Regions from separate parts of the Halomonas sp. HNIBRBA4712 genome, predicted to be linked through region 3. Evidence: predicted binding sites of a transcription regulator. Region 3 holds the regulator's gene; each other region holds the start of a gene.

Region 1 (7,804 bases), on a different contig from region 3:
CTGGGGAATGACCACTAGCCGCAGGATCAGGTTGCGCGGCAGGCTTAGCGCCTGGGCGGCTTCGGTCTGGCCGTGGGAGATCGCTTGGACGCCCGAGCGCACGATCTCGGCGATGAACGAGGCGGTGTAGATCGACAGCGCCAGCCACAGCGCCAGAAATTCCGGAATGACGGTGACGCCGCCCCGGAAGTTGAAGCCCCGCAGTTCCGGCACGTCCCAGGTGATCGGCACGCCGGTCGCCACCAGCACCAGAAGCGGCAGGCCGAGCAGAAGGCCGAAGGCGGTCCAGTAAGCGGGCAGGCGCTTACCGGTGGCCTCGTGGCGGCGCTTGTTCCAGACGATCAGCGCGATGCTGGCGATGAGTGCCACGATGAAGGCCACGGGAATCAGCCCGAAACCGGACTCGAACAGCGGGTCGGGCAGGTAGAGCCCACGCACGTTCAAGAAAATTATCTCGCCAAAGGCGTAGCTTTCGCGGGCGCTCGGGAGCGTACGTAGAACGGCGAAGTACCAGAAAAAGATCTGCAAAAGCAGCGGGATGTTGCGAAAAATCTCGATGTAGGCGGCGGCCAGCTTGGCGATCAGCCAGTTGGGTGAAAGCCTGGCGATGCCGACGATGAAGCCGATGATAGTCGCCGCGAGTACCCCCAGACCCCCCACCAGCAGGGTGTTGAGCAGGCCGACGAAAAAGGTGCGCCCGTAGGTGCTTTGCGAGGAGTAGTCGATCAGGCTTTGAACGATGCCGAAGCCTGCGGTGTTGTCGAGAAAGCCAAAGCCCGTGGTGATGCCCCGGGCGGCCAGGTTCTGCTGGGTGTTGCCCACGATATAGAGCAGAAAGGCGGCAACGGCGGCCACCACCAGCACCTGAAAAATGAGCGCGCGCTTGGCGCGGTCTCGCCAGAAGGGGGGCTTGTGGCCCACCGGGCGAGCGGTCGGTCTTGCTGACATGAATGCGTCTCCGCGGTACGGCAGAATCCATCAAACGGCCCGCCGGGCGGTGCGCGGCGGGCCGGGGTCATGCGAGACGCTTAGCGAATCGGCGGTGCGTAGTGAAAGCCACCCTGGTTCCAGAGCGCGTTGACGCCGCGCTCGATCTGAAGCGGCGAGTCCATACCCACGTTGCGATCAAAGCTTTCGGCGTAGTTACCCACCTGGCTGATGATGTTGTAGGCCCAATCGGCTTCCAGGCCCATGCCTTCACCGTAGTTGCCGTCCTGTCCCAGGATGCGCGCGACGTCCGGGTTTTCGCTGTCCATCATCTCGTCGACGTTCTCGGAGCTGATGCCGTACTCTTCGGCGTTGAGCATGGCGAACAGCGACCACTTGACGATGTTGAACCAGGTGTCGTCGCCCTGACGCACCACCGGGCCCAGCGGCTCCTTGGAGATGATCTCCGGCAGGATCACGGCGCCGTCCGGGTCGTCGAGCTGGATACGCAGCGCGGCGAGCTGCGAGGTATCGGAGGTCAGCACGTCGCAGCGCCCGGACTGGAAGCCGCCCACGGTCTGCTCGGAGGTATCGAAGACGATCGGATCGAAGGCCATGTCGTTGGCGCGGAAGTAGTCGGCCACGTTGAGCTCGGTAGTGGTGCCGGACTGGATACAGATCGCCGCGCCGTCGAGCTCGTCAGCGCCGCTAAGGCCCAGATCGCGGTTGACCATGAAGCCGATACCGTCGTAGAAGGTCACGCCGGTGAAATTGAGGCCCAGAGTGGTGTCGCGGGTGGTGGTCCAGGTGGTGTTGCGCGAAAGTACGTCGACTTCGCCGGACTGCAGCGCGGTGAAGCGCTCGACGGCGTTGAGCGAGATGTAGTTCACCGCGTCGGCATCGCCCAGCACTGCAGCGGCGACGGCGCGGCAGATGTCGACGTCGAGCCCCTGCCACTCGCCGCTGTCGTTTGGCGCGGAGAAGCCCGGCAGGCCGTCGCTCACGCCACACTGGACGGCGCCTCGTGAGCGCGTATCTTCCAATACGTCCGCCTGAACGCTCGCAACGCCGGATAGGGTGAGAGCGCCAGCGGAGGCCAGCAGTACCGCGTTTTTCTTGTTGAACATGGTGGTTTCCCGTCTTCGTTATTGGAATATCGTTACAGGTGTCGATATACGCCACCCTAACGCTAGCAAGGAAGATGCCAGAAAGGGCATGTTGGCTCATTCAGCGCTTTTCAACGCAAGTGCGCCTACGTTAGGACCAAAGTGGTGCTGTAAAACGGTGCGTAATCGGCTACGCGGCGCCCTCTTTTGGGGCGCCTTCCAAACAGCTGTTTGAAAATCGTTCAGCAAAAACAGGTAAATAGCGCAACGAGCCTAGCGAATCGGCGGCGCATACTGAACGCCACCCTCTTTCCACAGGGCGTTCAAGCCTCGGCCGATATTAAACGCTGAGCCCGCGCCGACGGTGCGCTCGAAGACCTCACCATAGTTACCGACCTGCTTGACGATCTGATACGCCCAGTCCGCCTCGAGCCCCATGCCCTCGCCGAACTCGCCGTCACGGCCCAGCAACCGCATGATTTCGGGATTTTCGTCCTCGAGCTTTTCATCCACGTTGGCCTGGGTGACGCCCAGCTCCTCGGCATTGAGCAGCGCAAAAAGCGACCACTTGACGATGTTGAACCACTGATCATCCCCCTGGCGCACCGCCGGACCCAGCGGCTCTTTCGAGATCACCTCGGGCAGTACCACCGCCATGTCCGGATCCGTAAGCTGCATCCGCTGGGCGTAGAGCTGCGAAGCATCCGAGCTCAGCACGTCGCAGCGCCCCTCTTCGAAGCCGATGATCGATTGCTCCGGGGCATCGAAGACCACCGCGTCGAATTCCATGCCGTGGCGGCGGAAGTAGTCGGCGAGGTTGAGCTCGCTGGTAGTGCCGGACTGGGTGCAGACCGCCGCACCGTCGAGCTCTCGGGCGCTTTGCACGTTCAGGTCGCTTGCCACCATGAACGCCTGGCCGTCGTAATAGCTAACGCCGGTGAAATGGATGCCCAGCGTGGTGTCGCGGGTGGAGGTCCAGGTGGTGGTGCGAGCGAGCACGTCGATTTCACCGGACTGCAATGCGGCGAAGCGCTCGACGGAGTCCAGCGGCACGAACTCCACCCGCGCGCCCTCACCCAGGGCCGCGGCGGCCACCGCCCGGCAGATGTCGGTATCGAGTCCCTGGTAGGTGTCCTCGTCGTCCAGCGCCGAGAAGCCGGGCTGAGCGGCGTTGACCCCGCAGCGAAGCGACCCGCGCTCCTTGACCGTCTCGAGAGTGCTGGCAAGCGAAAGCCCCGGCAAAAGAAGCGCCGCCGCCAGTACACCGGCTGCGCCGTTGAATCGATACACGTTGTTCATTGTTATTTCCCTTGTGAAGAGTTCGTGTGATCCGCGAAAAGGACAAAAAAAGACCGGGCAGTGCCCGGCCTCGTCAGCGTACTGGCGGCGCTCGATATCAGGCGAACGCGGCGCGCATGAACGGCGGCAGTGCCAGGGCGCCACGATGGGCGTCCACCGTATAGTACTGTAGCGGCATTTCGTGGTCGGCGGCGGCCTCCTCGCGAAAGCGTTCAACGCTCACACCTTTACCGGCGAGCGTCACGCTCCACCAGCCGGAGGGATACACCGGCTGCGGGAAGGGCAGTGTGGCTACGCTCTGAAAGCCCGCCGCCAGCATGTCGCCGCGCAGTTCGCGAATGATCGAGCTCGAGTGATAAAGCGGCGACTCGCTCTGCTGCACCAGCACGCCGCCGGGCTTGAGAATCCGGTGGCAGCGCTTGAGGAAGTCGGTCTTGAATAGCCCCTCCGCCGGGCCCACCGGGTCGGTGGAGTCGATGATCAGCACGTCGATACTCTCATCTGCTGCCTCGTCGACCCACTTCACCCCGTCGGCGAACACAAGCTCCGCGCGCGGGTCGTCATTGGACTCGACCAGCGCCGGAAAGAAGCGCCTGGAAGCTTTGGTGACTTCCTCGTCGATATCGATCTGGGTGACCTTCTCCACGCCTTCGTGGCGCAGCACCTCTTTCAGCGTGCCGCAGTCGCCGCCGCCGATGATCACCACGCGCTTCGGGTCTTCGTGGGTGAAGAGCGCCGGATGGGCGATCATCTCGTGGTAGAGGAAGTTGTCGCGGTCGGTGAGCATCACGCAGCCGTCGAGCACCATCAGGTTGCCGTAGGTCTCGGTGGCGTACACCTCGAGATGCTGATAATCGCTCTGCACGTCGAGCAGCTTCTCGCTGATTTTCAGCGCGAAGGCGCTGCCGTGGCTGTCGAACACTTCGGTAAACCACTGGTCCTGATTCAAATCGCTCATCGAGCCTCTCCGTCGCTCTGGTTCTGATTCTGATGCTGATTTTGATGATACTGCGGGCTCAGCTCGTGCAGCGCGTCCATGAAGGCGCTGACGTTGTCCGGATTGGTGAACTGGCTGATGCCGTGGCCCAGGTTGAAGACGTGGCCGGGGCCGTGCCCGTAGCTTTCCAGCACGCGAGCGACCTCGGCGCGAATCGCAGACGGGCGGGCGAACAGCACGTTGGGGTCCAGGTTGCCCTGCAGCGCCACCTTATGGCCCACGCGTGCGCGCGCATCACCGAGTTCGGTGGTCCAGTCGATGCCGAGAGCATCGGCGCCGGCGCAGGCGATATCCTCGAGCCACTGGCCGCCGTTCTTGGTGAACAGGATCACCGGCACGCGGCGCCCTTCATGCTCGCGAATGAGCCCCGAGACGATCTGCTCCATGTAGCGCAGCGAAAACTCCAGGTACGCCGGAGTGGAGAGCGAGCCCCCCCAGGTGTCGAAGATCTGCACCGCCTGGGCGCCGGCGCGAATCTGGGCGTTCAGGTAGTCGGTCACCGCCTGGGCCAGGGTATCGAGCAACTGGTGCATGGCGTCCGGGGTGTCGTAGAGCATGGTTTTCAGGTGGCGAAAATCCTTGCTCGAGCCGCCTTCGACCATGTAGGTGGCCAGCGTCCAGGGGCTGCCCGAGAAGCCGATCAGCGGCATGCGGCCGTTAAGCTCGCGGCGAATGGTGGAGACGGCGCGCATCACGTAGTCCAGATCGCGTTCGACATCGGGCACGGCAAGTGCTGCGACCTCTTCCGGCGTACGCACGGTCTTTCTGAACTTCGGCCCTTCGCCGGTCACGAAGTAGAGCCCCAGGCCCATGGCGTCGGGAATGGTCAGAATGTCAGAAAACAGGATCGCCGCGTCGAGCGGGAAGCGCTCAAGCGGTTGCAGGGTCACCTCGCAGGCGAAATCCTGATTGCGGCACAGATCCATGAAACTGCCCGCCTGGGCGCGGCGCTCGCGGTACTCCGGCAGATAGCGCCCGGCCTGGCGCATCATCCACACCGGTGTGCGATCCACCGGCTCCTTGGCCAGCGCGCGAAGAAAGCGGTCGTTGTGTAAGACGGGGGGCGTGACAGAAGACATGAAAGCCGGCTCTTGAGAAATTTGCCCCATTGTAGGCGAGCGGCGGGGCTCGGGATAGCCGCCCTTGCCGCGAGACCGTGAGACCGGCGCGCCTTTTTGCTAAACTGGCGCGCCTTTCTACTCACATCGTTGACGGCCCACGCCGATTTGCGAGGTAATCCGTGACCATTCGCTTCATTGCCGCCTGCCGGCTGCCCACCCCCTGGGCCACATTCACCATGCACGGCTTCGAAGACGATGCGACGGGCAAGGATCACGTCGCGCTCACGCTTGGCGATGTCGCAAGCGATGCGCCGGTGCTCGGGCGGGTCCACTCGGAGTGCCTGACCGGCGACGGGCTTTTCTCGATGCGCTGCGACTGCGGCTATCAGCTCCAGGAGGCGCTCAAGCGGATCGCCGAAGAGGGGCGCGGGGTACTCTTGTACCTGCGCCAGGAAGGGCGCGGCATCGGCCTTTTGAACAAGATTCGCGCCTACCAGCTCCAGGACCAGGGCGCCGACACCGTCGAGGCCAACGAGCGCCTCGGTTTCGGTGCCGACCTGCGCCGCTACGATCTCTGCGTGCCGATGCTCGAGCACCTGGGCATCCAGGCGCTCAAGCTCATGACCAACAACCCGCGCAAGGTGGCCGCCCTCACCGATGACGGCGTCAACGTCGTCGAGCGCCTGGCGATCACCACCGGCCTCAACCCGCACAACGAGCAGTACCTGGCCACCAAGGCGGGTAAGCTAGGCCACATGATGGCGCTGGACGACTTTACCCAGGCCGATGACGTGGATATCGAGCGCAAGGAGTAAACGGCGCTCGGGCGCGGCCCCGGGGCTTCGCTCTACTCGGCTGGGTTATTGCCCGAGGGGGCATCGGTGGCGGTTTTCTCGCGCGCCGTTGCACGCGCCATGGCCGGGCGCTGGCAATGGTGTTGCCGGTAGTCCTCGAGCGCCTCCGGCAGACGGTACTTCATGCTTTGCGCCCAACCCAGCGTATGGGTCAGGAACAGGTCCGCCAGGGTGAAGTGGGCGTCGACCAGAAAGCGCTGGCCCTGAAAGCGGCGCTCCAGCGCATCAAGCGCACGTTGAAACTCCCAGGCGCAAGTGGGAACGATGGCAGGCACTCGCTTGGCTTCGGGCAGCGCGAACGTGTGCTTGGCCTGCTGCCAAAGCGGTTGCTCGAGTTCGGTGGTCACGAACGCCAGCCATTGATCGACCAGGGCGCGCTTTTCCGGAGTATCGGGCAGAAGCTTTCCGTCACCGTAGCGCTCGGTTAAATAACGACAAATCGCCGCCGATTCGAACAGCGTCAGCTCACCATCTTCGATGACCGGCACCTTGCCGCCCGGGTGGCGCGCCAGGTGCGGATCGGAGCGCCCCTCACCCTTGTCCAGCGCTACGTGATGGTACTGGTAGTCAACGCCCAGCTCCTCCAGCGTCCAGGCGACGCGCAGCGAGCGGGAGTGGGGGAAGCCGTAAAGCGTGATCATCACTGTTCCCCGTGGGGAGTGGCGTCTGCGTTTGAAGGCGCGTCGCCAAGCTCACCGACGCCCGCCACCGAGTCGTCCTCGTCGATCCACTCGATTTGGCCCTCGTCGTCCAAGCGGACGCCGTAGCAGGTGGGTTCGCCGTCGCCGTAGTCGAAGCACATGGTGTCATCGACGATGCTGGCCTGACCGGAATACCCCTCGCCGACGATTTCGCCGTTGGGCAGATAGAGCTCGCTATAGGCCTGGTCGCCAGCCATCGTGCCCGCGACCTGATGGCCCCAGATCAGCTCACGAATCTCGTTGCCCGATAGGCGCTCGCCCTCGGTTTGCGCCAGCGCTGCACCGGTGCTCCCAAGCGCAAGGGCAAGCGTAACGGCGGTGATCGGTGTTGATAAACGCATGGTGACTCTCCTGTGATCGGCCCGTAGCGGGCCGGGAAATATGGCGCTCAGGTCGGCGCCGAGCGGCATGAAAACGGGCGAGCCTTGGCGCGAGATCGAATCAGCTCGCCTCGCGGGCGCTCTTGATACGATCGAAGGCGTTGCTGATTTCGCTGGTGCGCTGCTGGGCGACCTCGCGCATGCTCTCGGGCAGGCCCTTGCCGGCGAGCTTGTCCGGGTGATTCTGGCTCATCAGGCGGCGGTAAGCTTTTTTAACCTCGGCGTCGCTCGCCTCGTCGCTCACACCCAATACCCGGTAGGCATCTTTCAACGAGGCCTCACTGGTCGCTTGGCCGTTACTGGCGGCGCGATCGAGCATCGCCTCGATCTGCGCGAGCTCGGTGTCGCTACAGCCGATGCCGCGCGCTACGCGCATCAGCATATCGCGCTCGGCGTCGTGAATTTCGCCGTCGGCGGCAATGGCATTGAGCTGCACCTGCAGAAAGACCTGGCGCAGCATCGGCTGGCGTTGGGTCAAC
Region 2 (7,804 bases), on a different contig from region 3:
AAGCGTTCTTCATCGAGGCCTTCGACGCCGATGTCCTCTACCGGGTGCTGCCCAAGTCCGCCGACGACCAGTCCGGTGAGGAAGTGGGTGCGATCAACGGTATGCCCAGGGACAACGCCCAGCGCGCCATCTCGATGCTGCGCATGGGCGGCGGCGCCAATCTGGAGCTGTTCGAAGTCTCCAAACCGACCGGCGAGCCGGCACAGATCTGCTCGCTGGGCCTGACCCACTTCTCCATCGTCGTCGACGATATCGACGCGGCAGGCCGCGCGGCGAAAGCCGCCGGCGCTACGATGTTCGAAGGCCCCCAGGACTGCTTCGACGCCGAGAGCGGCCCGGGCAACAAGCTGTGGTTTTTCCACACCCCCTGGGGCAGCCTGGTGGAGATGCTGCAGCTGCCTTCCGAGATGACCTACCGGGAAGGGGCCACCAAACGCCGTTTCATCCCACCGAAAGAGGCGTAAGCCTACTGCCTGACGTGAAGCCTGTCAGGCACACGGGGCGCGGGCACTGCCCGCGCCCCGCTGCTTTTACCTGGCCGATAAATTCCTCTTACCAAAGCGCATATTGCTGGCTAAAGTAAGGACAGGATCGCCCGGCGGGCCGGTTGCCCTGCGCCGACGCACCTCCTTACTCGTTTGACGCCACTACAGGTACTCGCCAATGAAACGCTCGATCGCTTTGGGTTTTGCGCTGTTGATGACTCTTATTCTGGTAAGCGGCTGCAACACGTTCCAGGGAATGGGACGCGATATCGAACAGGGAGGCCGGGTCGTTCAGGACGCCGCGGAGGATTGATGCTGACCCACGTCTATCTCTCGCACGGGCTCGAAAGCGGCCCTCAGGCGCTCAAGGTACAGGCGCTCAAGGGCGTGGTAGAGAAGTGCGAGGACGTTGAGGCGGTGGTCATGGACTACCGCGACCAGCCGAGCCACCAGGCGCGCTTCGAGCACCTGCTGGCCACGTTAAAGGCGCGGGGCGACGACCCCGCCCATTGCATCATGGCGGGGTCGAGCCTGGGCGGTTTCTTGAGTGCGGCCCTTAGCCAGCGCCACCCGGTGCGGGGCTGCTTTCTACTCGCCCCGGCGCTGGGCATGCCGGACTACCCGGAAACGACGGTGGAGATCAAAGCCCGGCATACGCATATCATTCACGGCTGGCGCGACGACGTGGTGCCTTGCGAGCCGGTCATCGAGCACGCCCGCCGTCAGCGGCTTTCACTGCGCATGGTCGATGACGACCACCGCCTGCACGAAAGCCTCGACACTATCCTCGCCGACTTCGAGCGCTTTCTGGCGCTGTGCCAGAAAGCGTGAGCCAACCCCGAGTGCGAGTTTGGCTCGTAATAACCTCACGCCTCGTCGGCCAGCGCCGGTAGCAGCGTTTTCAGCTTGCGGGTGAGCGTGTTGCGCCCCCAACCCAAAAGCTCGGCGGCTTCGCCCTTGCGCCCGCCGGTGTGTTTGAGCGCGGTTTCGATCAGAATGCGCTCGAAGTCCGGCACTGCCTCCTCCAGTAGATGAGTATGGCCTTCGGCCAGGGCGTGATCCGCCCAGCCGCGAAAGGCGGTGCGCCAGTCGCCGTGGGCGCCTTCCGGCGCGGCGCCGAGCGTACGCAGCTCCGGCGGCAAGTCCTCGATCAGAATTTCGCGTCCGGAAGCCATCACCGTCAGCCAGCGGCAGATGTTCTCGAGCTGGCGCACGTTGCCGGGCCAGGGCAATTTGGTGAGGTGAGTTTCGGTCTCCGGAGTCAGCACCTTGACGTCGGTGGCGAGCTCGCGGGCGGCCTCGGCAAGAAAGTGGTGGGTCAGGCGCGGAATGTCCTCGCGCCGCTCGGCGAGCTTGGGCAGATGAACGCGAATGACGTTCAGGCGGTGGAAGAGATCCTCGCGAAAGCGCCCTTCGTCGACCAGCGACTCCAGGTTCTGGTGGGTCGCGGCGATGATGCGCACGTCCACCTTGACCGGCGTGTGCCCCCCCACGCGGTAGAACTCGCCATCGGCCAGCACGCGCAAGAGCCGCGTCTGGGTCTCCGCCGGCATGTCGCCGATCTCGTCGAGAAACAGCGTGCCGCCGTTGGCCTGCTCGAAGCGTCCCTGGCGCTGAGCGTTGGCGCCGGTAAAGGCGCCCTTTTCGTGACCGAACAATTCGGATTCGATCAGATCCCGCGGGATCGCCGCCATGTTCAGGGCGATGAACGGCTTGCCTGCCCGCGGACTGTGCTGATGCAGCGCCTGGGCGACGCGCTCCTTGCCGGTACCGGACTCGCCGTTGATCAGCACCGTAATATGCGAATGCGACAGCCGCCCGATGGCGCGAAACACCTCCTGCATCGCCGGCGCCTCGCCGATGATCTCGGCGTTGAGCCCTTCCGGCACGCTGACCGGGCGCTGGCGCTCGCGGGCATGGGCGACCGCGCGGCGCACCAGCGCCAGCGCCTCGTCGACATCGAAGGGCTTGGGCAGGTACTCGAAGGCGCCGCCCTGATAGGAGGCCACGGCGCTGTCGAGATCCGAATGCGCGGTCATCACGATCACCGGCAGGTCCGGGTGCGCGGCGCGTACCCGCGCCATCAAGTCCAGCCCGTCGATACCCGGCATGCGAATATCAGTGACCAGCACGTCCGGCGGGTTGTTCAAGAGCGCGTCGAGGGCGTTATCGGCGCGCTCGATGCATTCGACCTGTAAATCCGGCTGCGCGAGCGCGCGCTCCAACACCCAGCGGATGGCGCGGTCGTCGTCGACGATGAGGACCCGTGATACGTCGGTGTGTGCCGCCTCAGTCATGATGCGTCTCCGGTAATGTGATTAACCAACGGAATTAGAAGACGAAACTCGGTCCGTCCTGGCTGTGAGTCGCATTCGATCAATCCGTGATGCTGATGCAGAATCGACTGAGCGATGGAAAGCCCCAGACCGCTGCCCTCGGCGCGGCCGGATACCATCGGGAAAAACAGCGTGGCCATCAACGGCTCGGGAATGCCGGGGCCGTTATCGATCAACCCCACTTCGCTGACCAGCCGGTGGCGCTCGGCGCCCAACGTGAACTGGCGCTTGGCGCGAGTGCGCAGAATCAGTTCCGGCGCCTCGGTCTCGGCCTCGGTCATGGCCTGAACGGCGTTGCGCGCCACGTTCAGCACCGCCTGAATCATCTGTGATTCGTCGCCGGAGAGCTCCGGCAGGCTCGGGTCGTAATCGCGGGTGATGGTGATGCCCGGATGCTCGGCCAGCAGCAGCGCGCGCACCCGCTCGAGCACCTTGTGAATATTGACCGGCGCGTGCCGAGTGATGCGATTGGGGCCCAGCATGGAGTCGACCAGATCCTTCAGCCGGTCGACCTCCTCGACGATGATATGGGTGTATTCGCGCAGCGCCGGGTCGTCGAGGTCGCGCTCCAACAGCTGCGCGGCGCCGCGAATGCCGCCCAGCGGATTCTTCACTTCGTGGGCCAGGCCACGCGCCAGCACCTTGATCGTCTCCTGGCGGGTGGTCAGCGCCTCTTCCCGGGAGATCTGCATCAGCCGGTCGCGCGGCTCCACCTCCAGCAGCAGTTCATCGGGCGAGAGCGGCGTAACCGTGTAGTCCACGGTCAGCGGCTCGCCGTTGAGCGGGGTAATGCGCGCCTCGCGCTGGGTGTAAGGGTGAAAGGCGTCGCGCGCCTTGGCCAGCACGTTATCGACACTGTCACCGCAGCCCAACAGCGTATCCAGGCTCGTGCCTTTCACCCGGCTGATGCTCACCGCCAGCAGCGCCTCGGCGGCGGGGTTCATCCAGCCAACGCGCAGTTCACCATCCAGCAGCAGCACGGCGGTGGTGAGATGTTCGAGTAAACGCTGATACATGGCGTGTCCTGAAGAGCCCTTGAAGTGCATGAATCGGCGCCGGGTTGCGCGGCGCACAAAGGTGGAGCTGCAAAAAGCGCGCCAATCGTGCAGCAATGCCGCCGTGCACGGCGTTCACGCACGGCTTTTGCGCGCCTGGGAGCTAAAGCGCGCGGCAGCGTAGCGAAGGCGCGCTGCCAATGCACTATTTTAGTGCATATCAGGGAGCGCTGACGGTGATGCTCACCGCTTCAGTGCGGTGCTGCACGCGGCCCTGAGCGTCGAGCAGTTCCGCTTCCAGCCGGTGCTGGCCCTGGGCCAGCCCGGTCAGCCAGAACGCCTCGCTATGAAGCGCCGACTGGCTCACCTCGCCGTTGAGCAGCAGCCGAATCTGGTGATCCTCACGCAGCGGCGGCTGAACGCGCACATCCACCGGCGTCATCGAATCCCTGAGCAATGCCCCGGTGGGCGGGCTTTCGATCACGAAGCGGTCATAGGGCATGAAAGGCTGGCCCGGGCGCCCCCGGGCAGGTGTGGCGGCCGGGGGTAGGGCGCTCTGCACGCTCGGCAGCGGCGTAAGCGTAACGGCCTCGCCGCCGCGCTCCGGGTTGTCGGTGTAGGTCACCCGCCCGGTCTCGTCGACCACGCGGTAGACGGTTTGCGCCAGGGCCGGGCCGGCGGCAAGCGCCGCGACCATCAGTGCCGGGAAAAGCAGTGCCCCAATAAAACGATTCGATTGCATCACGGCCTCCATAAAAAAACCCCGCCGAGGCGGGGTTTCGAGCCAATACACCTCGCGGTGATATTAGCAGCCGTACTTGCCAGCTGTACCTGGCAGCTGTACTTAGCAGCTGTAGTACATGTCGAACTCGATGGGATGCGTGGCCATGCGCATGCGGGTCACTTCTTCCATCTTGAGCTCGATGTAGGCGTCGATCATCTCGTCGGTGAACACGCCGCCTTCGGTCAAGAACGCGCGGTCGGCGTCGAGTGCTTCCAGCGCCTGGTCCAGGCTCGAGGCCACGGTGGGTACGGACTTGCCCTCTTCCGGCGGCAGGTCGTACAGGTTCTTGTCCATCGCGTCACCCGGGTGGATCTTGTTCTTGATGCCGTCGATGCCCGCCATCAGCATGGCGGAGAACGCCAGGTACGGGTTGGCGGTCGGGTCGGGGAAGCGAGTCTCGACACGCTTGCCTTTCGGGCTCGCGGTGTACGGAATACGGATCGAGGCGGAGCGGTTACGCGCGCTGTAGGCGAGCATGACCGGCGCTTCGAAACCCGGCACCAGACGCTTGTAGGAGTTGGTCGAAGCGTTGGTGAAAGCGTTCAGGGCGCGCGCGTGCTTGATGATGCCGCCGATGTAGTAGAGCGCCATTTCAGAAAGGCCCGCGTACTCGTCGCCAGCGAACTGGTTTTCACCATCCTTCCAGAACGACTGGTGCACGTGCATGCCCGAGCCGTTGTCGCCGACCAGCGGTTTCGGCATGAAGGTCGCGGTCTTGCCGTAGGCGTGGGCCACGTTGTGGATCACGTACTTCATTTCCTGAACTTCGTCGGCCTTCTTCACCAGGGTGTTGAACTTGACGCCGATTTCGTTCTGACCGGCGTTCGCCACTTCGTGGTGGTGGACTTCGACGGTCTGACCGATCGCTTCCAGGGTGTTACACATCGCACCGCGGATATCGTGGAAGCTGTCGACCGGCGGCACCGGGAAGTAGCCGCCCTTCACGCGCGGACGGTGGCCGAGGTTGCCGCCTTCCACGTCGCTGTCGGTTGCCCAGGCACCCTCTTCCGAGGAGATCTTGAACATCGAGCCCTGGATGTCGGTTTTCCAGTGAACCTGGTCGAAAATGAAGAACTCGGGCTCCGGGCCGAAGAAGGCAGTGTCGCCAAGGCCAGTGGACTCAAGGTAGGCTTCGGCGCGCTTGGCGATGGAGCGCGGGTCACGATCGTAGCCCTGCATGGTGGCTGGCTCGATGATGTCGCAGCGCAGGATCAGGGTAGAGTCTTCGGTGAAGGGGTCGAGGAAGGCGCTGCCGTCTTCCGGGCGCAGGATCATGTCGGATTCGTTGATGCCCTTCCAGCCTTCGATGGAGGAGCCATCGAACATCTGACCGTTTTCAAAAAACTCTTCGTCCACGTCCCGTGCCGGTACGGTGACGTGCTGCTCTTTACCGCGCGTATCGGTGAAACGCAGATCTACCCATTTGACTTCATGTTCTTCGATTAGCGCGAGCGTCTTGGCTGACATACTGTTCTCCGTCTCCGGTATGAGCGTGGCTTAAAGCGACTACTGTTAAGCGATCGATTAAACGTATTGTTGATACAGCCACTGTTGATACGACTGTCGATACAACAGTGGATCCGCACGGTGCGTGGAGCGCCTTGAGCTGTCGCGCCCGGGACCGGCGGTAAAATGAACCGGCTATCGTTGTAGCACGCTCGAACGCGTTTGCCTACGACGCCAGCCGTTACCTTTGTTAAAGCACGTAGCGTGCCAACTTTGCACCAATATGGCATGGCCCAATATCAAATAACTGTTTTGGAAAACAATTTTCATTCTTCAGGCTGCGCCGCAATGTTGCGTTCCCGCGCTTCGATGCTCGATCGCCTCAATAAACGGCCATCCAATGCACCAATAACAAACATAAAACAGCTTTAATGAACCAAAATAGTGCAAAAGAACTCAGCCGCTTCGCTGTAGCAGTCGAATCGAGACCGCTGGACAGCGCGTAATACTTTTAATGGCCTCTTCAATATCATGGCGCTAACGTATTGACGCCCCCAACGACACGCCGCCGGTGGTGCTCTACATCAGCGCCGGGCAGCGGATATGGTGGGCCAGCCAGTCCGCCGCGCTACCCTTTCAGTTTCAATACGTTGAAAGCGTGCCGGGCGAATAGTGGCCGATTTGCGTGAGTACAAACTACACTAAGCACATCATTCGCTCGACAAGGGATATTGAGGATGCATCAACACATCGAATGGGATGACCCCGGCAGCGCCAGCGTTTCCGCCTACTTCAAGAATGACCCCAATCACGTGGCCCCCTACCCCGGCGCCATTCTCTCCGCCCGCTACCAGAACCGTATCGTGCGCGTGAAAGTGGAAACCTACCGCGAGGACGAAGGCGTCAGCGTGGGCAGCGTCGCCGCCATCCTCGACGCCCACGGCCACCGCTACAAGACCCACGGCAAGCTCAGCATCGACGACATCGTCCGCCTGCCCGACGACAAGCGAGCGATGGAGCATTGGGACGAAGACGAATCCGACCGTTAAAACGCGTATCGGCCGGGCCGGCCCGCTGCCGGCCCACCACTCACGAGACCCGGACCATTTGCCTCCCCGTTTTAAACTCGACCCGCCCACGCTACACCCTCGACAACCTGACCGGCGATGCCAGCTCCGTCATCGAGCTCGCCGGCCATCTCGAAGACAACGTATTCACTCTGGACCAGCCACCCCGGATGGTGATCGACCTACCGGGAAGCTCGCCACCGGCACCATTGAGCTGCTCTCAAACGTTACGCACCTGCACAACCGGCGTATCAACGAAGCCGCATTCTCCGTACTCAAACCGGATATGCCCTCGATGCTCGTCGAAACCGGCGTTATGTCCAACCACCACGACTGCCAACCGCCTGCCCCAAACCAGCCAGCCATTAGCAGGAGATTGCCAACGCCCTGAACAGCCTTATTGGCAGCTACGTCGGCGAGAATTCTTTACTGATGTGAGGTGAGTGACTTGCCAAGCCGCGCTGGCAAAAGGAGCGCAAACAGACGTGCCATGTATGCGCGAGAGGAGTGAAGCAAGGCGGGTTCGCCATCCCCCGATACCTCATCTGCCAGAGCAGGGTACGCCAGACGAATATTGGCCTCTTGCTTCACCGCTAAACAGTAGCGGTGGCCGCCCTAACGGGTCAATCCTGTCCATCGTTTCACCACGCTTGAAGGTGACGCGCGGCCACTTCAGAATACTCCAGCCTGC
Region 3 (7,804 bases):
TGATCGCGCTGGGTCTTTTCGGCCTCGATGGCGTCGAACACCGCATGGATCGCCTCCAGATCCTCCTTACGCACCAGCTTGCCGACGTACTGCATGTGGCGTCGGCGCCCTTCGTGGGAGCGGATGCGTGCGGTTTCGTCGATGGCGGCGAGCATGTCATCGGAGAGAGGAAAGCGCGCGCGCTCGGCCGGTTTCATCGCGATCAGCGTTTCACCGAGCGCCTGAAGTTCGTGCATTTCGCGCTTGAGCTGGGTTTTGCTGGGGCGCTCGGGTTGCTCGTCCTGGGGCTCAATAGCTTCGATCGCACGGCGTTTTTTAGGCATGAGGCACTCACTTGATAGATTCGTCGCCGGCTAGTATACCAGCTGCGACCCCTACATTGATCCGCCAGCAACCAGGGCGAAGAAGGAGAGAGTTATGGCACAGGCATTCGACGCAGCCACCCAGGAGCGAGAGCTCGTCGCGCGGGCCGAGGAGGCACTGGCGTTGGCCAAAAAGCTGGGCGCCGATCAGGCTGAGGTCGGCGCGAGCGTCGATCAGGGGCTGGGGGTCAGCGTACGCCTGGGCGAGGTCGAAACCGTCGAGCTTTCCCGCGATCAGGGCATCGCGGTAACGCTCTACGTGGGCAGCCGCAAGGGCAGCGCCTCCTCGAGTGACGCAAGCGCCGCGTCGATCAAGGCGGCGGTCGAAAAGGCGCTGTCGATCGCCCGCTATACCGGCGAAGACCCGGCGGCCGGACTCGCCGATGCCGAGCTGATGGCGACCCATCTGCCGGATCTCGACGTTCACCACCCCTGGGCGCTGGATACCGACCGCGCCACCGAGCTTGCGCTCGCCTGCGAGCAGGCCGGGCGGGAGGTCGCGGGCATTCACCAGTCCGAAGGGGCGTCGATCTCGAGCGGCGAGGGCGTGCGCGTCTACGCCAACAGCCACGGCTTCGTGGGAACGCAAAAGGGCAGCAGCCACTCGCTCTCCTGCATGCTGATCGCCCAGAACGAAAACGGCATGCAGCGCGATTTTGATTACACCAGCGCCCGCGACCCGCGCCTGCTTCGCGACCCGCAGAGTGTGGGCCGTGAGGCGGCCAGGCGCACGCTGCGACGCCTCGGCGCCCGGCGCCCGCCAACCGGCACCTTTCCGGTACTGTTCGATCCCTCCCAGGCGGCGGGGCTGGTGGGGCATCTGATGGGGGCGCTTGCCGGCGGAGCGCTCTACCGCGAGGCGTCGTTTCTCTGCGACAGCCTGGGGCAGCCGCTGTTTCCCGAGTGGTTCAGCCTGGGCGAGCGGCCCACGGAAGTCGGCGCCCAGGCAAGCTCGCCTTTCGATGGCGAAGGCGTGCAGACCCGCGACAATCGATTCATCGAAAGCGGGCGCATCGCGAGCTACATGCTCTCTTCCTACAGTGCGCGGCGCTTGAGCATGGCCACCACCGGCAACGCCGGCGGAGCGCGAAACATTCGCCTCGAGGCGCCGCTCGAGAACTTGGACACGCTACTCAAGAAGATGGGGCGCGGCGTGCTGGTCACCGAGCTGATGGGCCAGGGCGTGAACGGCGTGACCGGCGACTACTCTCGCGGCGCGGCGGGGTTCTGGGTCGAAAACGGCGAGATTCAGTACCCGGTAGAGGAGTTCACCATCGCCGGCAATCTCAAGACCATGTACGCCGGATTGCAGGGGCTGGGTAGCGACATCGACACCCGGGGCAGTGTCCACACCGGCAGCTGGCTAATCGATGCGATGACCGTCGCCGGCAGCTAAGTCGACACTTTCCATGTGTGCGAAAGGCCCGCTTGAGCGGGCCTTTCGCAGGTGAGTCTGGCGCTACGCTTTCGGGCGGTAGTGTTCGTCGAGACCCAACCGGTCGAGCAGGCGTTGAAACAGAAACGCTTCGTCGCCGGTCAGCGAGCGGCTCAGGCAGTCGAGGTATTCACGGCGCGGGTAGCGCCAGAAACGCGGCGCCTTGTAGGCGTCCAGGTCGATGGCGAAGATGCGGCCGTCGCGCACCAGGAAGTTGCCGGTGTGCAGCCCGCGACAGTGAATGCCCTCGCGGTCGAAGGCGACCAGCGCATCCAGATACTGCGCCTGCAGATCGGGGTCGTCGAGAATCCGCTCTCTGAGCGGTACGCCGTGAATGTTTTCGGTCACCAGCCGGTAGCGGCGCGCCTCGGTAATAGTGGGCGTGGCGATTCCCAGCGCCTCCAGGCGCGCGGCGATCAAGGCGAAGTTACGCCCCGGGTAGGGGCGAATACGCAGCAGATAGCGCAGCCGGTCGAAGGGTTTGGGCTGAAAGGTCTTGATGAACAGATCGCGTTCGGGGTCGAAGTGGACGCGGGAGTACTTCCCGGTCTGGATCAGCTGCATGGGGTTGCTCGATGGGTGAGTGGGGTGCCTCAAGCGCCTTCGTCGAAGCGTGAGTCGAACAGCGATTGGATAGCGTCAAGCGCCGCTTCGGCATCTTCGCCGATCGCTTCGACGGTCAGCGCCGTACCGCAGGGCGCGGCCAGCATCAAAAGCGACATGATGTTGGCCGCATCCGCCTTCTGGGCCTGGCGGTAAACGTGGATCCGCGACTCGAACTGCTGGGCGCAGGTCACGAGCTTGGTCGCAGCACGTGCGTGCAGGCCGCGCTGGTTGGTCAGTGTCAAGGATCTCTGCGCCACCCTGTTTCCTTCTTTCAAGCGATTCCTTGTTGTAAGCAAGACCGACGGCCCGCGTTGGTCAGAACGGCGTCGCCTCGCTTAGCGAATAGTGTAGCCCCAGTTCGCGATGGCGAACCTGAACGTGAGCCCGGCGCTTTTGCAGCTGGCGGGCGAGCTGCTCGACCATATAGACCGAGCGGTGCTGGCCGCCGGTGCAGCCGATGGCAACGGTCATGTAGCTTCGCTGGCTCTGCTGGTAGGCGGGCAGCCACTTCTCGAGCCAGTCGGTGATGTCCTGGCCCATTTCATCGACCACCGGATAGCCCTTCAGAAAAGCGATGATCTCTTCGTCGCGCCCTGTGTAGGGGCGTAGCGTCGGGTCCCAGTAGGGGTTGGGCAGGCAGCGAATATCGAACACGATATCGGCATCGAGCGGCACGCCGCGCTTATAGCCGAAGGACTCCAGCGTCAGCGTCAGCTGGCTCTGGCGCTCGTGGCCGAGCTGGTCGGTGATACGTCGGCGCAGATCGTGCACCGTGAGCCGCGAGGTGTCGATCCTCAGATCCGCCAGTTCGCGAATGCCGAACAGCGTTTCTTCTTCCTTGGCGATCGCTTCCTCGAGCGTCATGTTGCTGTCGCGGGTCAGCGGGTGGCGCCGCCGCGTGGCCGAGTAGCGCTCGAGCAGCGTCCGCGCATCGGTGGTCAGATAGATCACCTGCACCCGCGTGGTGCCAGCCTTCAAATCCTGAAGCAGTGCGGGAAAGCGCTCGAGTGCCGTGGGCAGGTTGCGAGCGTCGATGCTGACCGCCAGGTGGGTACGCTCGCCCTGCTGGCCAAGTTCCTCGACCAGCGAGCCCAGAAGCATCGCCGGCAAATTGTCGATGGCGTAGTAGCCGAGATCCTCGAGCGCCTGAAGCGCAATGGATTTCCCCGACCCGGAGCGGCCGCTGATGATCACCAGTTGCATCGAATGCCTCTTCGGTCAATGGGGCAGGAGAGCGTCGAGCCGGCTTAGCTTGCGGCGTGTTCGCGAATTCGCGCGGTGACAAGCTCGAGAAGCTCGCGCTGGCTTTCGCATTTGCGAAACTGGGCGCGGGTTCCGGCGTCATTCATGATAGTGGCGACCTGACCCAAAAGCGCAAGATGAGTGTCGTCCGCCTCTTCCGGCACCAGCAGTACGAACACGAGATCCACCGGGTCGCCGTCGATGGCGTCGAAGTCGACCGGCTCGGCGAGCTTTAGAAAGCCCGCGATCGGCGCACTGCAGTGTGGGCTTCGGGCGTGGGGGATGGCCACGCCGTTGCCGATGCCGGTGCTGCCAAGACGCTCGCGGCCAATCAGCCGGCTGAAGACTTCCTGGCTGTCGAGGCTGGGCGTATTCTGGGCGATGAAAGTGCTGAAGAACTCCAGCACGCGTTTTTTGCTGCCCCCGGGGACGTCGAACAGCACGCGTTCCGGGGGGAGTATGCTTTCCAGGGTCATTGGTTCAACGCACGCCGGCGCCCTGGGCGCGGGCCTGTGCTTTTTCCTTGTGTTTTACCAGTTGGCGGTCGAGCTTGTCGGCAAGCGCGTCGATGGCGGCATACATGTCGTTGTCCTGAGCTTCAGCGTGAAGATCGGCCCCGGCGGCGTGGAGCGTGCAAGCGGCCTGCTGACGCTCTTTTTCGATCGACAGCGTCACCTGAACGGTGGTGATGTTGTCGTAGTGGCGCTCGATACGCTCGAGCTTTTCGTTGACGTAGTCACGCAAGGCGTCGGTCAGTTCCAGGTGATGGCCCGTAATGTTCACTTGCATTGGCGTGCTCCTTTAGCCAGGACTGTACTTCGATTGTAACCCTTTTTCCGCCATTGCAAAGCCCCGGCGACAAGTTTCGCCTAGCGCAGGCGCCGGCGCTCGCTGGAAGAGGGAATGCCCATCGCTTCGCGGTATTTGGCCACGGTGCGCCTGGCAACGTTAATGCCGCTTTTTTCGAGCAGCGACACCAGGTGGCTGTCCGACAGGGGTTTGCCCGGCGTTTCATCCTGAATCATCTTCTTGAGCCGAGCGCGGATCGCGGTGCTCGAGTGGCTGTCACCGCCGTCCTGGCCGCTCACCTGGCTTGAGAAGAAGTACTTGAGCTCGAACACGCCGCGGGGGGTGTGGATGTATTTCTGCGTCGTGACCCGCGAGATCGTCGACTCGTGCATCTCCACCGCCTCGGCGATATCGGCCAGTATCAAGGGTTTCATCGCCTCTTCACCCTGCTCGAGAAAGCCGATCTGGCGGGTGATGATCTCACGGCCGACGCGCAACAGCGTGTCGTTACGGCTCGACAGGCTCTTGATCAGCCAGCGCGCCTCCTGCAGGTGCTCTTTTAGAAACTGATTGTCCTGGCTCTTGTCGGCGCGCTTGATGAGGCTGGCGTAATCCGGCTGCACGCGAAGCCTGGGCAGGGCCTCCGGGTTGAGCTCCAGGTGCCAGCCCTCCTGGTCGTGGCGCACCACCAGGTCCGGCGTGATATAGCTCTGGTGCGTGGCGCCAAAGGCACTGCCCGGACGCGGGTCGAGGCTTCGAATCAGCCCGATGACCTCGTCGAGCTGCTCGTCATCGAGGCTCAGGCGGCGCTTTAGAAGGCGCAGGTCGTTCTTGCCCAGCGCCTCGAGAAACTGGCGCACCAGGCGTTTGGCCTGCATAAGCAGCGGGGTGTCGTCGGGGAGCGTTGCGAGCTGTAGCATCAGGCACTCGCGCAAGTCGCGGGCGAAGACGCCGGTGGGTTCGAACTGCTGCATGCGCAGCAGGGTGTTTTCCACTTCCCGCTGGCTCAAGCCGTCAAGGCCCTGCGCCTTGAGCCCTTCACGAATGTCGTTGAGCGGCTGGGTCAGGTAGCCGTTGGCATCCAGCGCGTCGATCAGGCTCTCGGCGATGGCATAGTCGCGCGGGGTGACGTCGGTCATCGCCAGCTGCCATAGGAGATGGCCCTGCAGGCTCTGGCCCGCCGCCTGGCGCTCGAAATCCGGGCCCTCGGAAGAGGCGCCGGCACCGGCCATGTCCTGGTAAGTGTCGGACCACTCACTGTCCGTCGAAAGCTCCGTGGGGATGTGCTCTTCCCACTCGGTTTCCGCGGTTTCGACCGTGCGTTCCTCGCCGAACTCGTCCTCCTGCTCCAGCAGTGGGTTGGCGTCGAGCGCCTGCTGAATCTCCTGACGCAGATCCAGCGTCGAGAGTTGCAGCAGGGCAATGGCCTGCTGCAGTTGCGGTGTCATGGTCAGCTGCGTGCCTACCCGCAGCTGCAAGGAAGCTTTCATGACCATCGAAGAACCACTCGTTACGGGTAAAGCTCCACACTAGAGCGAGTGGCGTTAAGACGCAAGTGCAATAAATATGCCAGTAAACGGAACTTTATGTTTGACACCGGGTTAGAGGCGAAAGTCCGCGCCCAGATAGACCTCGCGCACTTTTTGGTTGTTGAGAATGGCATCGGCGTTGCCGCTGGCGATGATGTGGCCGTCGCCAACGATGTAGGCGATATCACAGATGTCCAGGGTTTCACGCACGTTGTGGTCGGTGATCAGCACGCCGATGTGGCGCGCCTTGAGCGCGAGGATGATCGATTTGATTTCGCCCACCGAGATCGGATCGACCCCGGCGAAGGGTTCGTCGAGCAGAATGAAGGCCGGGTCGGTGGCGAGCGACCGGGCGATCTCCACCCGCCTACGCTCGCCGCCGGAGAGGCTCATGCCGAGGTTGTCGCGAATATGGGTGATATGAAAATCTTCCAGTAGCTGCTCCAGGCGCTCCTGGCGGGCGTGCCGGTCGAGATCCTTGCGCGTTTCCAGAATCGCCAGAATGTTGTCGGCCACCGAAAGCTTGCGAAAGATCGATGCTTCCTGGGGCAGGTAGCCAATCCCGGCGTTGGCGCGCTCGTGCATCGGCGCCTTCGATAAATCCAGCGCGTCGATGCCGACCGAGCCGGCGTCGGCCTTGACCAGCCCTACGATCATGTAAAACGACGTGGTCTTGCCCGCGCCGTTGGGGCCCAGAAGTCCGACGACGCTGCCCTGTTCGATTTCAAGGTTGATGTCTTTCACCACCCGGCGGCGTTTGTAGCTCTTGGCCAGATGGCGGGCGTGAAGCGTCTTTACCGCCTCGGATGTAGTGCTCGACACGGTGGCTCTCCTATTGTGCGGGCTGCAGCGTCATGCGGATACGCTGGTTGTCGCTGCCGCTAACGTCGGAGCGCGCCTGCACCACTTCGCGGTCGATGAAGTACTCGAGCCGCCCGCCGCGAAAGCGGTCGCTTCGCTGGGTGAGCTCGGCCTGGTCGATCAACTCGACCCGGCGCTCGCTGACGTGATAGATGATGCGCCGCGCCCAGCCCTCCATCGGCGCCGGCTCGCCTTCGAGCTGGTTGCGCAGGTAGGCGCGCTCGCCGGTGGCGGTAGCTTGCGACAGCTCGCCAGCGTCGTTACGGGTGATTTCGACGCGGTCGCCGCGAATCTGCATCTCGCCCTGGCGAATGTTGACGTTGCCGGAATAGACCGCGGTGCCTGCACGCTGGTCGAGATCGAGCCGGTCGGCTTCCACTTCGACGGGCGCCTGGCTGGTTTGGGCCAGAGCGGTCAGCGGCAGAGCCAGGCCGAGCAGTGCGATGCGAAAATAAGCGTGCATGATTACTCCTGAGGGTTGAGGTCCTGGGGGGACGAATCGGTCGTGGGCCGAGCCGGCACCGGTGGGTGGGTACCGCGCACATTGTCGCTCATGCGCACCCGGCTTTCGTCGAGCCAGACATCCATGCGCTCGGCGCTCATACGCTGCGGCGGCTGCTGTAAAAGCGCGGGCGCCTCGGTATAGGCGTGGCGCTCGCGGCCGTCGTAGACAAAACGCTCGGTATCGAGCTGCCACCCTTCATCCGGGGCGAGCAGGCGGGCATTGCCCTCCATTACCAGCGTCTGGCGCTCGTTTTGCAGTATGCCGCGATCGGCGTTGGCCAGCCACTGGCGCTGTTCGGAATCGAACAGGGTGGCCTCTGGCGCCTCGATTTCGGTCAGCGCCTGCTGGGGCGTGTGAATAAGCTGCGGCGTCTCGAGGCGCTGAGACACCGCGCCGGTGTCGTCGAAAAGCGTCAGCCTTGCGTTATCGAGCACGTGCCCCGGCTCTTCGCGCTGCACCTCGGGGTCGACCTCGA

What was found. The regulator sigma-54, encoded in region 3, starts transcription at its own class of promoters, with help from an activator protein. The targets are predictions, from matches to a motif close to TGGCACNNNNNTTGCTNT.
Region 1: a site for sigma-54 is predicted at 2,117-2,134, ahead of ACGK9R_RS11650 (amino acid ABC transporter substrate-binding protein). Genes of this name have one in related genera too.
Region 2: a site for sigma-54 is predicted at 3,904-3,921, ahead of glnL (nitrogen regulation protein NR(II)). Genes of this name have one in related genera too.

Annotation. Positions count from the first base shown of each region.
Region 1 is NZ_JBIFXR010000005.1:161,792-169,595, reverse strand. Features, by position in the region: gene ACGK9R_RS11655 (amino acid ABC transporter permease) at 1-948, opposite strand, end outside; gene ACGK9R_RS11650 (amino acid ABC transporter substrate-binding protein) at 1,029-2,054, opposite strand; gene ACGK9R_RS11645 (amino acid ABC transporter substrate-binding protein) at 2,307-3,332, opposite strand; gene speE (polyamine aminopropyltransferase) at 3,430-4,290, opposite strand; gene hemE (uroporphyrinogen decarboxylase) at 4,287-5,408, opposite strand; gene ribA (GTP cyclohydrolase II) at 5,570-6,205, shown strand; gene ACGK9R_RS11625 (glutathione S-transferase family protein) at 6,238-6,885, opposite strand; gene ACGK9R_RS11620 (hypothetical protein) at 6,885-7,286, opposite strand; gene djlA (co-chaperone DjlA) at 7,387-7,804, opposite strand, start outside.
Region 2 is NZ_JBIFXR010000001.1:142,737-150,540, reverse strand. Features, by position in the region: gene ACGK9R_RS00780 (VOC family protein) at 1-464, shown strand, start outside; gene ACGK9R_RS00775 (entericidin A/B family lipoprotein) at 664-798, shown strand; gene ACGK9R_RS00770 (YqiA/YcfP family alpha/beta fold hydrolase) at 801-1,316, shown strand; gene glnG (nitrogen regulation protein NR(I)) at 1,352-2,782, opposite strand; gene glnL (nitrogen regulation protein NR(II)) at 2,779-3,837, opposite strand; gene ACGK9R_RS00755 (DUF4124 domain-containing protein) at 4,037-4,558, opposite strand; gene glnA (glutamate--ammonia ligase) at 4,661-6,067, opposite strand; gene ACGK9R_RS00745 (hypothetical protein) at 6,784-7,095, shown strand.
Region 3 is NZ_JBIFXR010000002.1:466,490-474,293, reverse strand. Features, by position in the region: gene yjgA (ribosome biogenesis factor YjgA) at 1-323, opposite strand, end outside; gene pmbA (metalloprotease PmbA) at 418-1,758, shown strand; gene ACGK9R_RS06635 (hypothetical protein) at 1,822-2,361, opposite strand; gene ACGK9R_RS06630 (HPr family phosphocarrier protein) at 2,391-2,660, opposite strand; gene rapZ (RNase adapter RapZ) at 2,719-3,606, opposite strand; gene ACGK9R_RS06620 (PTS sugar transporter subunit IIA) at 3,651-4,121, opposite strand; gene hpf (ribosome hibernation-promoting factor, HPF/YfiA family) at 4,126-4,434, opposite strand; gene ACGK9R_RS06610 (RNA polymerase factor sigma-54) at 4,515-5,930, opposite strand; gene lptB (LPS export ABC transporter ATP-binding protein) at 6,036-6,785, opposite strand; gene lptA (lipopolysaccharide transport periplasmic protein LptA) at 6,796-7,287, opposite strand; gene lptC (LPS export ABC transporter periplasmic protein LptC) at 7,290-7,804, opposite strand, start outside.